Regions from separate parts of the Sorangium sp. So ce327 genome, predicted to be linked through region 2. Evidence: riboswitches for the same ligand, from Rfam matches in the RefSeq annotation. Region 2 holds a riboswitch; the other holds the start of a gene.

Region 1 (7,211 bases), 4.4 Mb from region 2:
CGCGTAGGCCGTCCCGAGGAGCACGTCCTCGGAGGCGAACGCGAGCGTGGGCTGGACCGCTGCGCCGAGCGCCCTGGCCACGCCGAGCCGCTTGATCTCCTCCGGGGGCGAGGTGCGAGCGTCGTAGATCACGACGTCGCTCGTCGCCGGATCGTACTCCATCGCCTCGGCGTCGAAGCGGCTCGAGCAAGCGACCGCCAGCCGCTCTCCCGAGGGCGACACGGCGAGACGCCCGCAGCCGTAGAGCCCCTGCACGTCGACCGTCCATGTGACAGCGGCCTCCGCCGGCGAGACGCCAACGAAGCGCCCTTCACCCACGGTCGAGAGGTCCGCGGCGAGCCGGCCGAGGGCCACGACAACGTCGTCACCGACGCGCGCCATCCCCGACGGGCGCGGCAGGAGCCCCTCTTCCTCCTCCGGCAGGGCGATGCGCCCGACGATGGAGTACTCCTTCGTGTCGACGATCAGGAGATCGCCGCCCTCGTCGAACGGCTCCACGCCCGGGCTCGGGTTGCTCCCGTAGCGCGACACGAGCGCGCGGTCCGCCCCCACCTCGATGTAGTCCTGAGGGTTCGACTCGAACCCCTGCCCGACCGGGAGCTGCGCGAGGACCGCGGCGGTCTCGAGATCCATCCAGGTGATCACGTTCGTGCCGAACCGATCGAGCAGGACCACGCGGCCGGACGGCGGCGCCGCCCTCGGGACGTCGACGTCGCCGGACAGCGCGAGGCTGAGCCCCGGCTTCGCCGCGCCGCTCGACACGAAGGAGGGCGACAGGGTGGTCCCGTCGAGCTCCGACACAGCGATGTTCGTCGACTGGTAGTCGCTCGTCACGATGACCACGCCGCCCTCACACGCGTCGCCGTCGCCGCCGCCGTGGACGCCGCCCGTCGACGGCGGCGGCGAATCCACGTTGCACCCGAGGATCGGAATCGAGATCGCGAACGCAAACAGACTGATCTTCACCATGTTGACTCCAGTGTGAAAAACACGCTCCGCCCCGGGAGCGGAAACCCGACGACATCCGTGCGCCGCGCGTCCAGGAGGTCCGCGACGCGACCTCTCACCGCGAGGTGCCCGCCGAGCCACCTCGCCTCCGCGTCGAGGTCGAGGGTCGCTTGCTCCGCGATCACGCCGAGCCCGGCGGGATCGGCGTACCGGCTCGACTGGTACACGGCCCGGATCTCGCCCGACGCGCCCGAGAACACGGCGCCGCCCGGGCGCTTCCACTCGGCGTGCAGGCGCGGCGCGACGACGAGGCGCGAGCGGAACGGGAGGAGGTCGTTCCTGGTCGTCCGCCCCGGCGTCGTGTCCCGCGGATCGAGCAGCGTCGCCGCGATCTCGGCGCGGAGGAACGGGGTCACCTCGACCCCGGCCAGCAGCTCCGCGCCCACGACGCGGGCGCGGCCGACGTTGTACGGGCTCACGTAGCCCTGACCGGACTTCTCGTACGCGACGAGCCCGGAGACCGCGCTCCCGAACGCGAACACGTCGAGGAAGGCGCCGCGCAGCACGGCGCCGCGCCCCGTCTGCGCCCGGATCCCGGCCTCGATCGTGGCGCCCGACTCCGGCTCGAGCGCCGCGTTGCCGTGGACGACGCCGGAGACGCCGTACACCTCGCCGAGCGTCGGGACGCGGACGTAGCGGCCCACGGTCGCGAGGAGCCGGAGCCTGTCGCTCCCCGCCTCCACGCCGACCCGCCCGGTCGGGACGAGCACGTCGCAAGGGCGCTCCCGGTCCGCGCCGGTGGCGTGGCACTCCCCGCTCGCGAGGGCGTGCAGCGCGAGCCCCTCGCCGAGGCGCGCCTCCGCGGTGACGGCGCCGCGCGCGAACGAGCGCCGCGACCGCGCGAGCGGGACGTCGTCCGGCGCGCGTGAGATGCCCTCGCGCGCGACCGAGAGCACGGGCCGCACCCGGAGCCGGTCGGCGAAGGAGAGCGTTGCCCCGAGCGTCTGCTCCAGGCGGCGGCCGGCGAGGCGGAGCTCAGGCGTCTGCAGCGCGAGCTCGAAGAGGGGGTCGTGGACCTCCGACCGCGCCTCGATGAACGAGGTGCGCGCCTCGAGCGTGTGCTGCGCCTCTCCGCCGAACGGCACCCGCGCCGCGACGGACGTCAGCGCGCGCCGCGACTCCCCCCGCGCCTCGCGGGACGGCAGGAGCGCGAGCCTCGGCACGCCCTGCTCGCGGCCTGTGCCGTTCGCGATCACGTCGACGATCGCGCCGCCGCCGAGCTCGACGCGCGCGAGCGCCCACGCGTCGATCGTGCGCACGTCGGCGTTCTGCCGGCGCTCCACGGTGTCGTCGCTCTCGTCGAAGAGCGTCCCGCCATCGTTGACGAACGTGTAGCGGTTCTCCGCGGCCTCGGCGCTCACCCCGACGATCGCGCTCACCGGGCCCGCGCTGGCGCCGGCGAACGCCCACCCGCGCCGCGCGCCGAGCGAGCCCGCCATGGCGCCCACGCCGGCCGTCGTCCGGGAAGGCCGCCGCGGCTCGAAGAAGATCGCGCCGCCGGGGCCGAGGCGGTCGGCCTCGATGGGCGCGTGGCCGCGGTAGATCTCGATGCGCTCGATGAGCCAGAGGGGCACGAGGGAGAGGTCCGCCGTCCCCACGACGTCGTCGTTCAGGCGGACGCCGGCGAGGTACACCGGCGTCTGCGTGGCGGTCGCCCCCCGGAGGGCCGCTGTCGCCGGCCCGCCGAAGCCGCCCGACTCGATGATGAGGACGCCCGGCTGCGTGCGGAGCACGTCCGCCGCCCCGAGCCCCGCGCCGGTGAGGCGCTCGCGGCCCAGCACCGATCCCGCGACGGACCTGTCCTTGGGCGGCGCGGGCGCGCGCAGGCGATCCCCCTCGACGCGCACCTCCAGCGGGTCTGCACCCGGCGGAGCGGCAGCGGGATCACCCCCCTGCTCGGTCTCCGGCCTGCGCGGATCGTCGGCGCGGGCGGCAGGCGAGGCTGCCACGGCGCTGCAGGCGGCGAGCGAGAGCCAGCACGCCGCGCCGGCGCTCTGGCGCCGACGCGACCGACGATCAGAGGAATCAACCATTCACGCGCCGCCTGCCCGCGTCGACCCAGCGCTGCTCCGGGTGAGCTGAGAGCCGAAGCGAGGGGGCTGGTGACGGGCCACGGCACCGCGCGCGAGCGAGGTGGTCGAGAGCCTGGACGCCTTCCCCTCGAAGGCTCAGGTCAGCGCGCGCCAGAGCACCGGCGCGCGCACCTTCGGCAGGTCTTCGGACTCACGGGCGCTGCGGCCGTCGCCGGTCGCTCTCCTACACATCACCGCTTCCCGGGCTGCTCTGGTGCATGCCCAGTGCTTCTTGGTGATGGTCGTTCCCGTTCACCGCTGCGGGGGCAGTCCCGGATTCTCACCGGGTTCCCTTTTCAGCTCGCCAGGGGATGGCCGGACGAGCACCGATGGCGGGGCGACTCGTCGCACCCGCCACGCAGGATGTCAACGCTGAAGCGAAGGCCCGGAGCGCCCCGTCCGCGAGCCCACCGGCGACGCACACCCGAGACAGAATCGGGAGTCCCTTGACAGTCTTGCACGCGCGTGCCATGAGTTACTTGAAACTGATTTTCTTTATCAGTTGTTAGAGACGAGCGGCCCGAGACCTGACGTCCAGCGCCCGATGACCTGAGCCCACGTGGCTCTCGACGCCCATCGGAGCTGAATGTGACGAGTTCCATCTCGATACCGGCCTCTGTCGGGCTGCCCGCGGTGAACGCAGGGCAGCTGTTGAAGCAATACACCCCTGAGTCGGCGTTCTTCTTCGCGTCGCCGACACGCACGCTCCTCGCGCAGGGCGTACACGACATGATCCTCGAGCCGAACGGCGCGGATCAGGGCGATCGCCTCGCGGACCGCGTCACGAGGGTGCTCGCGTCGGCGTCGAGGGCCGGCGCCGGCCAGGGCTTCCCCATGGTGGTCGGCGCGGTGCCGTTCAACAGCACGTCGCCGGCGCACCTCATCGTGCCGAGGGCGATCCAGAGCGCGGGCCCGCTCAACCCCACGTCGGAATCGCCGCGGTCGCACCTGCCGATCACCATCCAGGAGCTGCGCCAGGTCCCCGAGCCCCGCGACTACGTGCGCGGCGTCGAGACGGCGGTGGGCCTGATGCGGTCCGAGGCGCTGAGCAAGGTGGTCCTCTCCAGGATGCTGGAGATGGTCCTGCGAGAGCCGGTCGATCTCCGCCTCGTCCTCCAGCGCCTCTCGCAGCAGAACCGGAACGGCTACACCTTCGCCGCCAACCTCTCGGATCCCACGGCGGGGCTCTCCAGCTCCGAGCGCGGCGTCTCGACCTCGCGCGCGCGGACGCTCATCGGCGCGAGCCCGGAGCTGCTCCTGTCCCGCTCCGGGCTCCGGGTGATCGCCAATCCGCTCGCCGGCTCCGCGGTCCGCAGCCCCGACCCCGACGAGGACCGCCGGCGGGCGATCGCCCTGCTCGCGTCCGAGAAGGACCGGCACGAGCACGCGATCGTCGTCGACGCCGTCGCCGCCGCGCTCCGGCCGTTCTGCCGGCGCCTGAGCGTCCCCGACGAGCCCTCGCTCACGCAGACCCCGACGCTGTGGCACCTGTCGAGCCGGCTCACCGGGGAGCTGCGCGATCTCTCGATCTCCTCGATGAAGCTGGCCACCGCGCTGCACCCGACCCCCGCCGTGTGCGGATACCCCACGGACCGCGCCCGCGAGGCCATCGGGGCGATCGAGCGGTTCGATCGCGGGTTCTTCACGGGGCTCGTGGGCTGGTCCGACGCGAGCGGCGACGGCGAGTGGGCGGTCGTCATCCGCTGCGCCGACGTCGCCGGCCGGGCGCTCCGCCTCTATGCCGGGGCCGGCATCGTCATCGGCTCGAACGGCGAGCACGAGCTCGCCGAGACCACCGCCAAGCTCGGGACCATGCTGAACGCGCTCGGCCTCAACCAGGCGCCGGAGAGGGCATGATCGCTCCGGAGGAGAGCCGGCAGGCGCCCGCGGAGGCGCGACCGCAGGCGCTCGACGGCTGGACTCCGTGGCCGGCCGAGATGGCCGATCTCTACAGGCGCGCCGGCTACTGGCGCGGCGAGACCTTCGGGCACCTGCTCCGCGAGCGGGCCGCGCGGCACCCGGATCGGATCGCGCTCGTCAGCGGCGATCGCCGGCTGAGCTACGGGGAGCTCGATCGGCGCGCCGATCGCCTCGCCGGGGGCCTGCTGCACCTCGGGCTCCGGCCGGGGGATCGCGTCGTCGTCCAGCTCCCGAACATCGCGGAGTTCTTCGAGGTGTGCTTCGCGCTGTTCCGGCTCGGGGCGCTCCCCGTGCTGGCCCTGCCCGCGCACCGGCGCGCCGAGATCGCGTATTTCTGCGAGCACACCGAGGCGGTCGCGTACGTCATCGCCGACCGGGACGGCGGGTTCGATTACCGCGCGCTGGCGAGCCAGATCCGGCGCGACGTCAGGACCTTGCGGCACGTGCTCGTGGCCGGCGAGCCGGGCGAGCACACAGCGCTCTCCGCCCTGGATCGGGAGCCCGTGGAGCTCCCGGAGCCCGCCGCGGGGGACGTCGCCTTCTTCCAGCTGTCCGGCGGGAGCACCGGCGTACCGAAGCTCATCCCGCGGACGCACGACGACTACCTCTACAGCGTGCGGGCCAGCGCGGAGATCTGCGGGCTCGACGAGGGCAGCGTCTACCTGGCCGTCCTCCCCGTCGCGCACAACTTCACGCTCAGCTCACCCGGGAGCCTGGGCGTGCTCCACGCCGGCGGCCGCGTTGTGCTCTGCCGCCGCCCCAGCCCGGACGAGGCGTTCCCGTGGATCGAGCGGGAGCGGGTCACGCTGACCGCGCTCGTGCCGCCGCTGGCCTCGGTCTGGGTGGAGTCGGCCCGGACGGCGCGGCACGACCTGTCGAGCTTGAAGGTGCTCCAGGTCGGCGGCGCCAGGCTCTCCACGGAGGTCGCGCGCCGCGTGGGGCCGACCCTGGGCTGCAAGGTGCAGCAGGTGTTCGGGATGGCGGAGGGGCTCGTCAACTACACCCGCCTCGACGACCCCGACGCGATCGCGCTCGAGACGCAGGGGCGGCCCATCTCGCCCCACGACGAGGTCCGCGTCGTGGACGACGACGACCGCGACGTCGAGCCCGGGCAGGTCGGTCACCTGCTCACGCGGGGGCCCTACACGATCCGCGGCTATTACAGGGCCGACGCGCACAACGAGAAGGCGTTCACGCGCGACGGCTTCTACCGCACGGGCGATCTCGTGCGGCGGACCCGAGAGGGCTACCTCGTCGTGGAGGGCCGCGCCAAGGATCAGATCAACCGCGGCGGCGAGAAGATCGCGGCCGAGGAGGTCGAGAACCACGTCCTCGCGCATCCGGCGGTGCGCGACGCGGCGCTCGTCGCCATGCCGGACTCGCACCTCGGCGAGCGATCGTGCGCGTTCCTCGTGGCCCGCGGGCAACCGCCGCCGGCGAGGGAGATCAGCGCCTTCCTGCGCGAGCGCGGCGTCGCCCAGTTCAAGGTGCCCGATCGCATCGAGTGGCTCGACGCCCTCCCGACGACGAGCGTCGGCAAGGTGGACAAGAAGGCGCTCCGCCGGTGGATCGCCGACAGGCTCGCGCAGGGCGCGCGCGCCTGAGAGGACAGCGCGGGCCCAGGCGGCGCAGCGACGCCCGCGGCCCGTTCCATCGACAGGAGCGCTGCGACCAGAAGAGAGAGAAGAGAGGAACGATCATGGCCATCCCCCGCATCCAGACCTATCGCATGCCACGAGCCGACGAGCTCCCGGAGAGCCGGGTGTCATGGCGGCCGGACCCGGGGCGCTCCGTCCTCTTGATCCACGATATGCAGGAGTATTTCCTCGGCTTCTACGACGCGAGCGCGTCCCCGATGGTCGAGCTGATCGCCCATGCCCGCCTGCTCCGGGAGCGGTGCGCGGCGAGCGGGATCCCGGTCGTCTACACGAAGCAGCCCGCCGAGCAGACGAGGGCCCAGCGCGGTCTGCTGACGGATCTCTGGGGGCCCGGGCTGACGCAGCAGCCCGACAAACACGAGATCGTGCGCGAGCTCGCGCCGGGAAGCGCCGACACCGTGCTCACCAAGTGGCGGTACAGCGCCTTCCAGCGAACGGAGCTCCTGGATCTCATGCGCCGGTGGGGCCGCGATCAGCTGATCGTGTGCGGCGTGTACGCGCACATCGGGTGCCTGCTGACCGCGTGCGAGGCGTTCATGAACGACGTCCAGCC
Region 2 (7,211 bases):
GGCCAGGAGGACGTTCTCGTCCTTGCCGTGGTTGCGCACGTTCGACAGCTTCTTCTCCTTGATGACGTTGACGTCGGTGTCGTTCGGCCGGTTGTGCTCGCCGATGATCATCCCCTCGTAGACCTCGACGCCGGGGACGATGAAGAACATGCCGCGCGGCTGCAGGTGGTGCAGCGCGTACGGGGTCGCCACGCCGACGCGATCGGCGACGATGGCGCCGGTCGGGCGGCGCATCATCGGGCCGCCCCAGGGCGCCCAGCCGTCGAACATCGTGTTGAGCAGGCCCGTCCCGCGCGTCGCCGTCAGGAACTCGCCGCGGAAGCCGATGAGCCCGCGCGACGGCACCCGGAACTCGAGGCGGGCGCGGCCGAAGCCGGGGTTCGTCATCTTCACCATCCGGCCGCGCCGGGAGCTGAGGCGCTCGGTCACGATGCCGACGTAGGTGTCGGGCACGTCCACGACCACGAGCTCGAGCGGCTCCATCACCTCACCGTCGATCTCGCGCGTCACCACCTCGGGGTTCGAGAGCTGCATCTCGTACCCCTCGCGCCGCATCGTCTCGACCAGGATGGCGAGCTGGAGCTCGCCGCGGCCGAGCACCACGAACGTGTCGGGCACCTCGGTCGGCTCCACCCGGATCGCGAGGTTCTTCATCGCCTCGCGCTCGAGCCGCTCCTTCAGGTGACGGCTCGTCAGGAACTTCGACTGCTTGCTCTTGCCGGCGAACGTCGACGTGTTGACGCCGATCTTCATCTTGATCGTCGGCTCCTCGACGACGATCCGCGGCAGCGCCTCGGGGTGCGCCGGATCCGTGATCGTGTCGCCGATCGTGACCGCGTCGAGCCCGGCGATCGCGATCACCTCGCCCGCGACGGCGCTCTCGACCGCGACGCGCTTCAGCCCCTCGTAGGCGTAGAGCATCTTCACGTAGCCGCGCGACTGGCCGCCCTCGCCGAGGAGCGCGACGTCGGCGCCGGACCGGGCGGTGCCGCGGACCACGCGGCCGACCGCGAGCCGGCCCACGTAGTCGTCGTGGGTCGTGTTGCAGACGATGACCTGGAGCGGACCGTCGGGGTCACCGGAGGGGCCGGGGACCCGCTCGAGGATGGTCTCGAAGAGCGGATCGAGGTCCTTCGCCTCGTGCTCGAGCTCGCGCTTCGCCTGGCCGAACTTCGCGATCGCGTAGAGCGTCGAGAAGTCCATCTGCGCGTCGCTCGCCTCGAGGTCGCAGAAGAGGTCGAACACCTCGGAGAGCACCTCGTGGGCGCGCGCGTCGCTCCGGTCGATCTTGTTGATGACCACGATGACCGGGAAGCCGCGCTGGAGGCACTTCGAGAGCACGAAGCGCGTCTGCGGCAGCGGGCCCTCGGCGGCGTCGACGAGGAGGAGCGCCCCGTCGGCCATCATGAGCGTGCGCTCGACCTCGCCGCCGAAGTCGGAGTGGCCGGGCGTGTCGACGATGTTGATCTTGACCCCGCGGTACCGGATGCTCGTGTTCTTCGCGAGGATGGTGATGCCGCGCTCCCGCTCGAGGTCGTTCGAGTCCATGACCCGCTCGGCCACGACCTCGTTCTCTCGGAAGGCGCCCGACTGGCGGAGCATGTGATCGACGAGGGTCGTCTTCCCGTGGTCGACGTGGGCGACGATGGCGATGTTGCGGAGATCGTTACGGGGCATATACGGCGGCGGCCGTGTAGCACGCGACCCACGGAGGAGCGAGCCCATCCTCGCTAGAGCCCGAACGTTCGGCCTGCACGGCAGGCGCGCGTCGAGGCGCTCGGATGGAGAGCGCGAGGCGCGCGCATGGCGCGAGAGCGGCGCGCGTCGAGCGGGCGAGCCGAGCGGTAGCGATTGACAGCCGAAGGCGCGCGGTCCTAGGGTGCGCGCCGTGCTGGTGCCCGGGCGTTCGCCTGGGCCGAAGAGGGAACCCGGTGAAATTCCGGGGCTGCCCCGCAGCGGTAAGCGAGAACGACCTCCACCCCATGCACTGGCCCGCCGAGGGCTGGGAAGCGGTGGACAGTAGGGAGCCGGTCAGACCGGAGCGCTCGCGAGCCCGAAGACCTGCCAGCGCCCGGCGGCGGGAGACATCCGGCGCCGGTTCGACCTGGGAGCCTCGAGGGAGGCGGTGAGGTCCGAGCCGGTGCAGCTCCACCTCTCTGCGCACGTCCCGGATACCGAACCGCCCCCGCGTCGCCTTCCGGTCGCCCGCGGGGGCGAGAGGTCGGTCCAGCGCACCGTGCGATGGCCAGCCATTTCGTCCTCGCGGAGCTCGACGCGAGCGGCCCGACGCCGCTCCGCGCGATTGCGGCGAAGGAGGACACGAATGCTGCGCGAGACGGTCACGACGAGCCACGGGCACCGCCATCCATTTCATCTGCTCGCCGCGTTATCCATGGTGCTGGCCGCCGCGCGGCCAGCGCGCGCCGAGGGCGACACCCCCGATGCGCCCGCTGCCCCGCCGGAGGCCGCCGCCGCAGCGCCCACCGGCGAGGCCGCACCCGCGGTCGACGCCGCGATCGAGGTGACGATCCAGGCGGAGAAGCCGGGCAGCGAGGCCGCGTCGCGCGTCTCCGTCGGACACCGGGAGCTCGAGCTCAGGCCGAGGCTCCGGCCGGGCGACCTCCTCGAGTCGGTCCCCGGGCTCTTCGCCGTGCAGCACGCGGGCGGGGGCAAGGCGAACCAGTACTTCCTCCGCGGATTCGACGCGGATCATGGGACCGACGTCGCCTTCTTCGTCGACGGCGTGCCCGTCAACATGGTCAGCCACGGCCACGGGCACGGCTTCACCGATCTCTACTTCATGATCCCGGAGCTCGTGACAGGGCTCGACGGCTACAAGGGGCCTTATTACGCGAGCATCGGCGACTTCGGTACGGCGGGCGCCGTCAACCTGCGCTTCGCCGAGAAGCTCGAGGAGAGCTACGCGCAGGTCAGCCTGGGGCAGTACGGCATCCAGCGCGGCCTCGTCATCGCCTCGCCGGATCTCGGCGACACGTGGCGCGCGGTGGCCGCGGCGGAGATCTACCGGAACGACGGGCCGTTCCTGAGCCCGGAGCGGCTCAAGCGCTTCAACGTGGTCCTGCGGGCCACGCACGATCTGGGCAACACCGGGAAGGTCCAGATGACCTGGATGTCCTATGGATCGACCTGGCACGGCTCCGGCCAGATCCCCGCGCGCGCCGTGTGCGGCGAGGGCGAGCAGGGCGGGTTGAACCCGCCCCCCTCGGCGTTCGGACAGCCGTGCATCGACCATTTCGGCGCCGTGGATCCGACCGAGGGCGGCGCGACCGAGCGGCACATGGCGTCCGTCGCGTACTCGACGGCGTGGCGGGACGCCGATCTGAGCGCGCTGGCCTACCTCGTCCGGTACCGCTTCACGCTGTACTCGAACTTCACGTTCTTCAGCGAGGACCCCGTCCACGGCGACCAGATCGAGCAGAACGACGACCGCGCCGTCGGCGGCGCCGATCTCCGGTTCCGCAGGCAATACGAGATCGGCGGGGCGAGGTTCACGACCTCGCTGGGGGCGCAGATCCGCGCGGACGCGATCGACAAGTCCCTCCACCACGACGAGGCGCGCGAGCGGATCGAGGAGAAGAGCAGGACCCACGTCGATGAGAGCCAGATCGGCGTCTACGTCGAGCAGGACGCCCGGCTCCGGCGCTGGCTCCGCGTCGTGCTCGGGGCGCGCGCGCAGTGGATCGACGTCAACGTGGACGACCCGGGCGAGGACCTCGAGGCGGCGGGGAACAGGTCGAGCGGCGCCCGGGGACAGATGCAGCTGCTCCCGAAGCTCACGGCGATCGTGTCGCCCGTCGAGGGGGTCGATCTCTTCGCCCACTTCGGACGGGGCTTCCACTCGAACGACGCGCAGGGCGCGGTGCTGGGGGAGGGGGCGGCGACGCTGATCACGCCCGCGACGGGCTACGAGGTCGGCCTGCGGGTCGCGCCCCTGCGCGGGCTGTCGCTGAACGGGGCTGCGTTCCTGCTCGACCTGGACTCGGAGCTGGTCTGGAGCGGCGACGCGGGCGCGACCGAGGCGTCGGGGCAGACGCGGCGCTACGGGATCGAGATCGGCGGGCGCTACCGGCTCCGGAGCTGGCTCTTCGCGGACGTGGACGCGACCTTCACCCGCGCGCGCTTCCGCGAGAACGCCGGCAACGCGAGCGCGGTCGCCCTCGCGCCGACCCGGACGCTGACCGCGGGCGTCGGCGTCCGCCCGACGTTCGGCGCGTTCACGCCGTTCGCCGCGCTGCGGGTCAAGGCGATCGGCGCTCGGCCCGCGACCGAGGACGAGTCGCTCACCGCCGAGGGGTTCACGGTCGTCGACGCCAACGCCGGGCTGCGGTGGAAGAACGTCGAGGTGGCCGTGGACATCCAGAACCTCTTCGACACGACGTGGCGCGAGGTCCAGTTCGCGAGCGCGTCGCGGCTGCAGTACGAGCCGGCCCCGGTCACCGGGATCCACTACTCGCCGGGGTGGCCGTTCACCGCGATCGGGCGGGCGACGCTTTACTGGGAGTAGACGCCGCGCCGGCTCATGTCCGGCGGAGGTCCTCGCGCAGCGCGTCGAGCGATGCCCGGAACGCGGCTTCGCTCACGGCGGCGCCCGTCACCGCGGGCAGGAGCTCCGCGAACATCTGCCAGGCTTCCCCGATGTCACATACCCTGTGCGGATAACGCTGGCGGGCAATGAGCGTGAGCCCTGTCACGACGCTGCGAACCATCGCCGCCTGGAACCCCGAGCCCTCGAAGACGACCGCTGAGCACCTGATGGTTGCGCTCGCCTCCGCGAGGAAGCTCGCGATCGCCCTGCGCGCGGGCGCCGATGGCAACGACGCCTCGCTCTCGACGAGGGTGAGCAGCCCTATGCCGCGCGGGTGCTTCTTCGCGAAGTCCGCGCACGCATCCCTCAGGTGGCGCGCGCCGTCCTCGGTCGTCTCGCGGCGCCAGATGACACAGAAGATCTGGTGCCAGGAAGCCAGGATGTAGTCCGGTTGTCTGGTGACCAGGTGCCAGGGTTCAGGATGCATGATCGTGCTCGTTCTGGAGCGGGCGCACCGGAGATGCTCGCGGGGGCCTCAGGGTACACCGGCCAGGGTACACCGGCGTTTCTTCGCCCGCGACACGCGCGCACGCCAACTCGCGCGTGGGCCACCGGGCGTCGGCAACGGATCGGCGCCGCGCGCCCTCGGAGCTGATGGGCAAGACAACCCCGGTGCCCTCGAGGTCGGGTGGCTCGCACTGGACACGTTCGATGGCTCCACAATCGATGAGTCCGTCTTGATACCCTCGAACCGCTCCAGCGGCTGGCGGTGGCCCTGCGCGGCCGCCGGCGGGCGCTCTCGACGCGGGCTCATGGGGCCATTGCTGTGCTCGTCACTCGCCGCTGCCGGCCGACACGACGACGGCTCGCGGACGCGGAGAGCAGGACAGGAAGGGAGAGCATGGCGTGGCGAACGTGTACCCATGCTGTAGGCTGTGCCGCATGGATCCGACGGGGCTCGGCGCCGATCTGCAATTCCGCATGCTGGTCGAAGGGGTGAAGGACTACGCCATCTTCATGCTGGACACCGAGGGGCGCGTGACCACGTGGAACGCCGGCGCCGAGCAGATCAAAGGATACTCCGCGCAAGAGGTGATCGGCTCGCACTTCTCGCGCTTCTATCCGGCCGAGGCGATCGAGCGGAAGTGGCCACAGACAGAGCTCGCCGAAGCGCGGCGCGTGGGCCGCTTCGAGGACGAAGGCTGGCGCGTGCGCAAGGACGGCTCGATGTTCTGGGCGAACGTCATCATCACGGCCCTCCACGGCCCCGACGGCGAGCTGCGCGGCTTCTCCAAGATCACGCGCGACCTGAGCGAGCGCAAGCGCCAGGAAGAGTCGCTGCGGCAGAGCGAGGAGCGCTTCCGCGCGCTGGTCGAAGGCGTGAAGGATTACGCCATCTTCATGCTCGACCCCGACGGCAGGGTGGCCACGTGGAACGCCGGCGCCGAGCGGATCAAGGGATACTCCGCGCAAGAGGTGATCGGCACGCACTTCTCGCGCTTCTATCCGGCCGAGGCGATCGCGCGCGGCCGCCCAGAGACGGTGCTCGCCGCCGCGCGGCGCGAAGGCAGCTTCGAGGACGAAGGCTGGCGCGTGCGCAAGGACGGGTCGTCGTTCTGGGCGAGCGTCCTCGTCACGGCCATCTACGGCCCGAGCGGCGAGCTGCGCGGCTTCTCCAAGATCACGCGCGACCTGAGCGAGCGCAAGCGCCTGGAGCAGATGGAGTCCAACGCGCGCCAGATGGAGGAATTCGTGGCGATGCTGGCGCACGAGCTGCGCAATCCGCTGGCGCCGATCGCCAACGCGACCAGCGTCCTCAAGCTCGAAGGGAAGGACAACGCCCAGGTCGTCTGGGCAGCCGGCCTGATGGAACGGCAGCTCGGCCAGCTCGTGCGGCTCGTCGACGACCTGCTCGACGTGAGCCGCATCACGCGCGGCAAGATCGCCCTGGAGTCCAAGCGGATCGATCTCGCCGACGTGGTGACGCGCGCGGCGGAAGCGTCCCGGACCTGGATCGACGCGCGCGAGCAGACCCTGGAGCTGCAGCTGCCCGAAGGGCCGCTCGCCGTCGTTTCGGGCGACCTGGCGCGGCTCACGCAGGTGGCGAGCAACCTTCTGCACAACGCGGCGAAGTTCACGCCGCCGCGCGGCTCGATCCGGGTCACGGTGGAGGCGGACGACGCGCACGCGATCCTCCGTATCCGCGACAGCGGCGCGGGGATATCGTCCGAGCTGCTGCCGCAGGTGTTCGACCTGTTCACGCAGGGGGATCGCGGCCTCGATCGCGTCGAGGGCGGGCTGGGCCTCGGATTGACGATCGTGCGCCGGCTGGTCGAGCTGCACGGCGGGACGGTCCAGGCGCTCAGCGAGGGGCCCGGCCGCGGCAGCGAGTTCATCGTGCGATTGCCGCGGCTGACGCGCCCCCTCGCGCCGCCGGCGGTGGGCGCTCCCGCGACGAAAGCCGGGCGCAAGCTGCGCATCCTCGTCGTCGACGACAACCGCGACTCGGCCGAGAGCATGGCGCTGCTGCTCAAGCGCATGGGCAACGACGTGCACGCCGTGTTCGACGGCCCCTCGGCGCTCGAGCTCGCGGCGCAGCTCCAGCCGGACGTCGTGCTGCTCGATATCGGCATGCCGGGCATGACAGGAGTTGACGTCGCGCGCG

Evidence for each region. A riboswitch is a leader RNA that binds a small molecule or an ion and turns the genes downstream of it on or off. The one in region 2 is predicted to bind cobalamin.
Region 1: it holds a riboswitch for cobalamin, as region 2 does, so the genes downstream of both, WME95_RS21870 (TonB-dependent receptor) here and WME95_RS05105 (TonB-dependent receptor) in region 2, are expected to answer to the same signal.

Annotation. Positions count from the first base shown of each region.
Region 1 is NZ_CP150330.1:5,819,470-5,826,680, forward strand. It holds gene WME95_RS21865 (hypothetical protein) at 1-969, opposite strand, end outside; gene WME95_RS21870 (TonB-dependent receptor) at 963-3,041, opposite strand; cobalamin riboswitch at 3,200-3,426, opposite strand; gene dhbC (isochorismate synthase DhbC) at 3,669-4,937, shown strand; gene WME95_RS21880 ((2,3-dihydroxybenzoyl)adenylate synthase) at 4,934-6,604, shown strand; gene WME95_RS21885 (isochorismatase family protein) at 6,700-7,211, shown strand, end outside.
Region 2 is NZ_CP150330.1:1,382,285-1,389,495, forward strand. It holds gene typA (translational GTPase TypA) at 1-1,725, opposite strand, end outside; cobalamin riboswitch at 1,876-2,083, shown strand; gene WME95_RS05105 (TonB-dependent receptor) at 2,324-4,525, shown strand; gene WME95_RS05110 (hypothetical protein) at 4,539-5,033, opposite strand; gene WME95_RS05115 (hybrid sensor histidine kinase/response regulator) at 5,489-7,211, shown strand, end outside.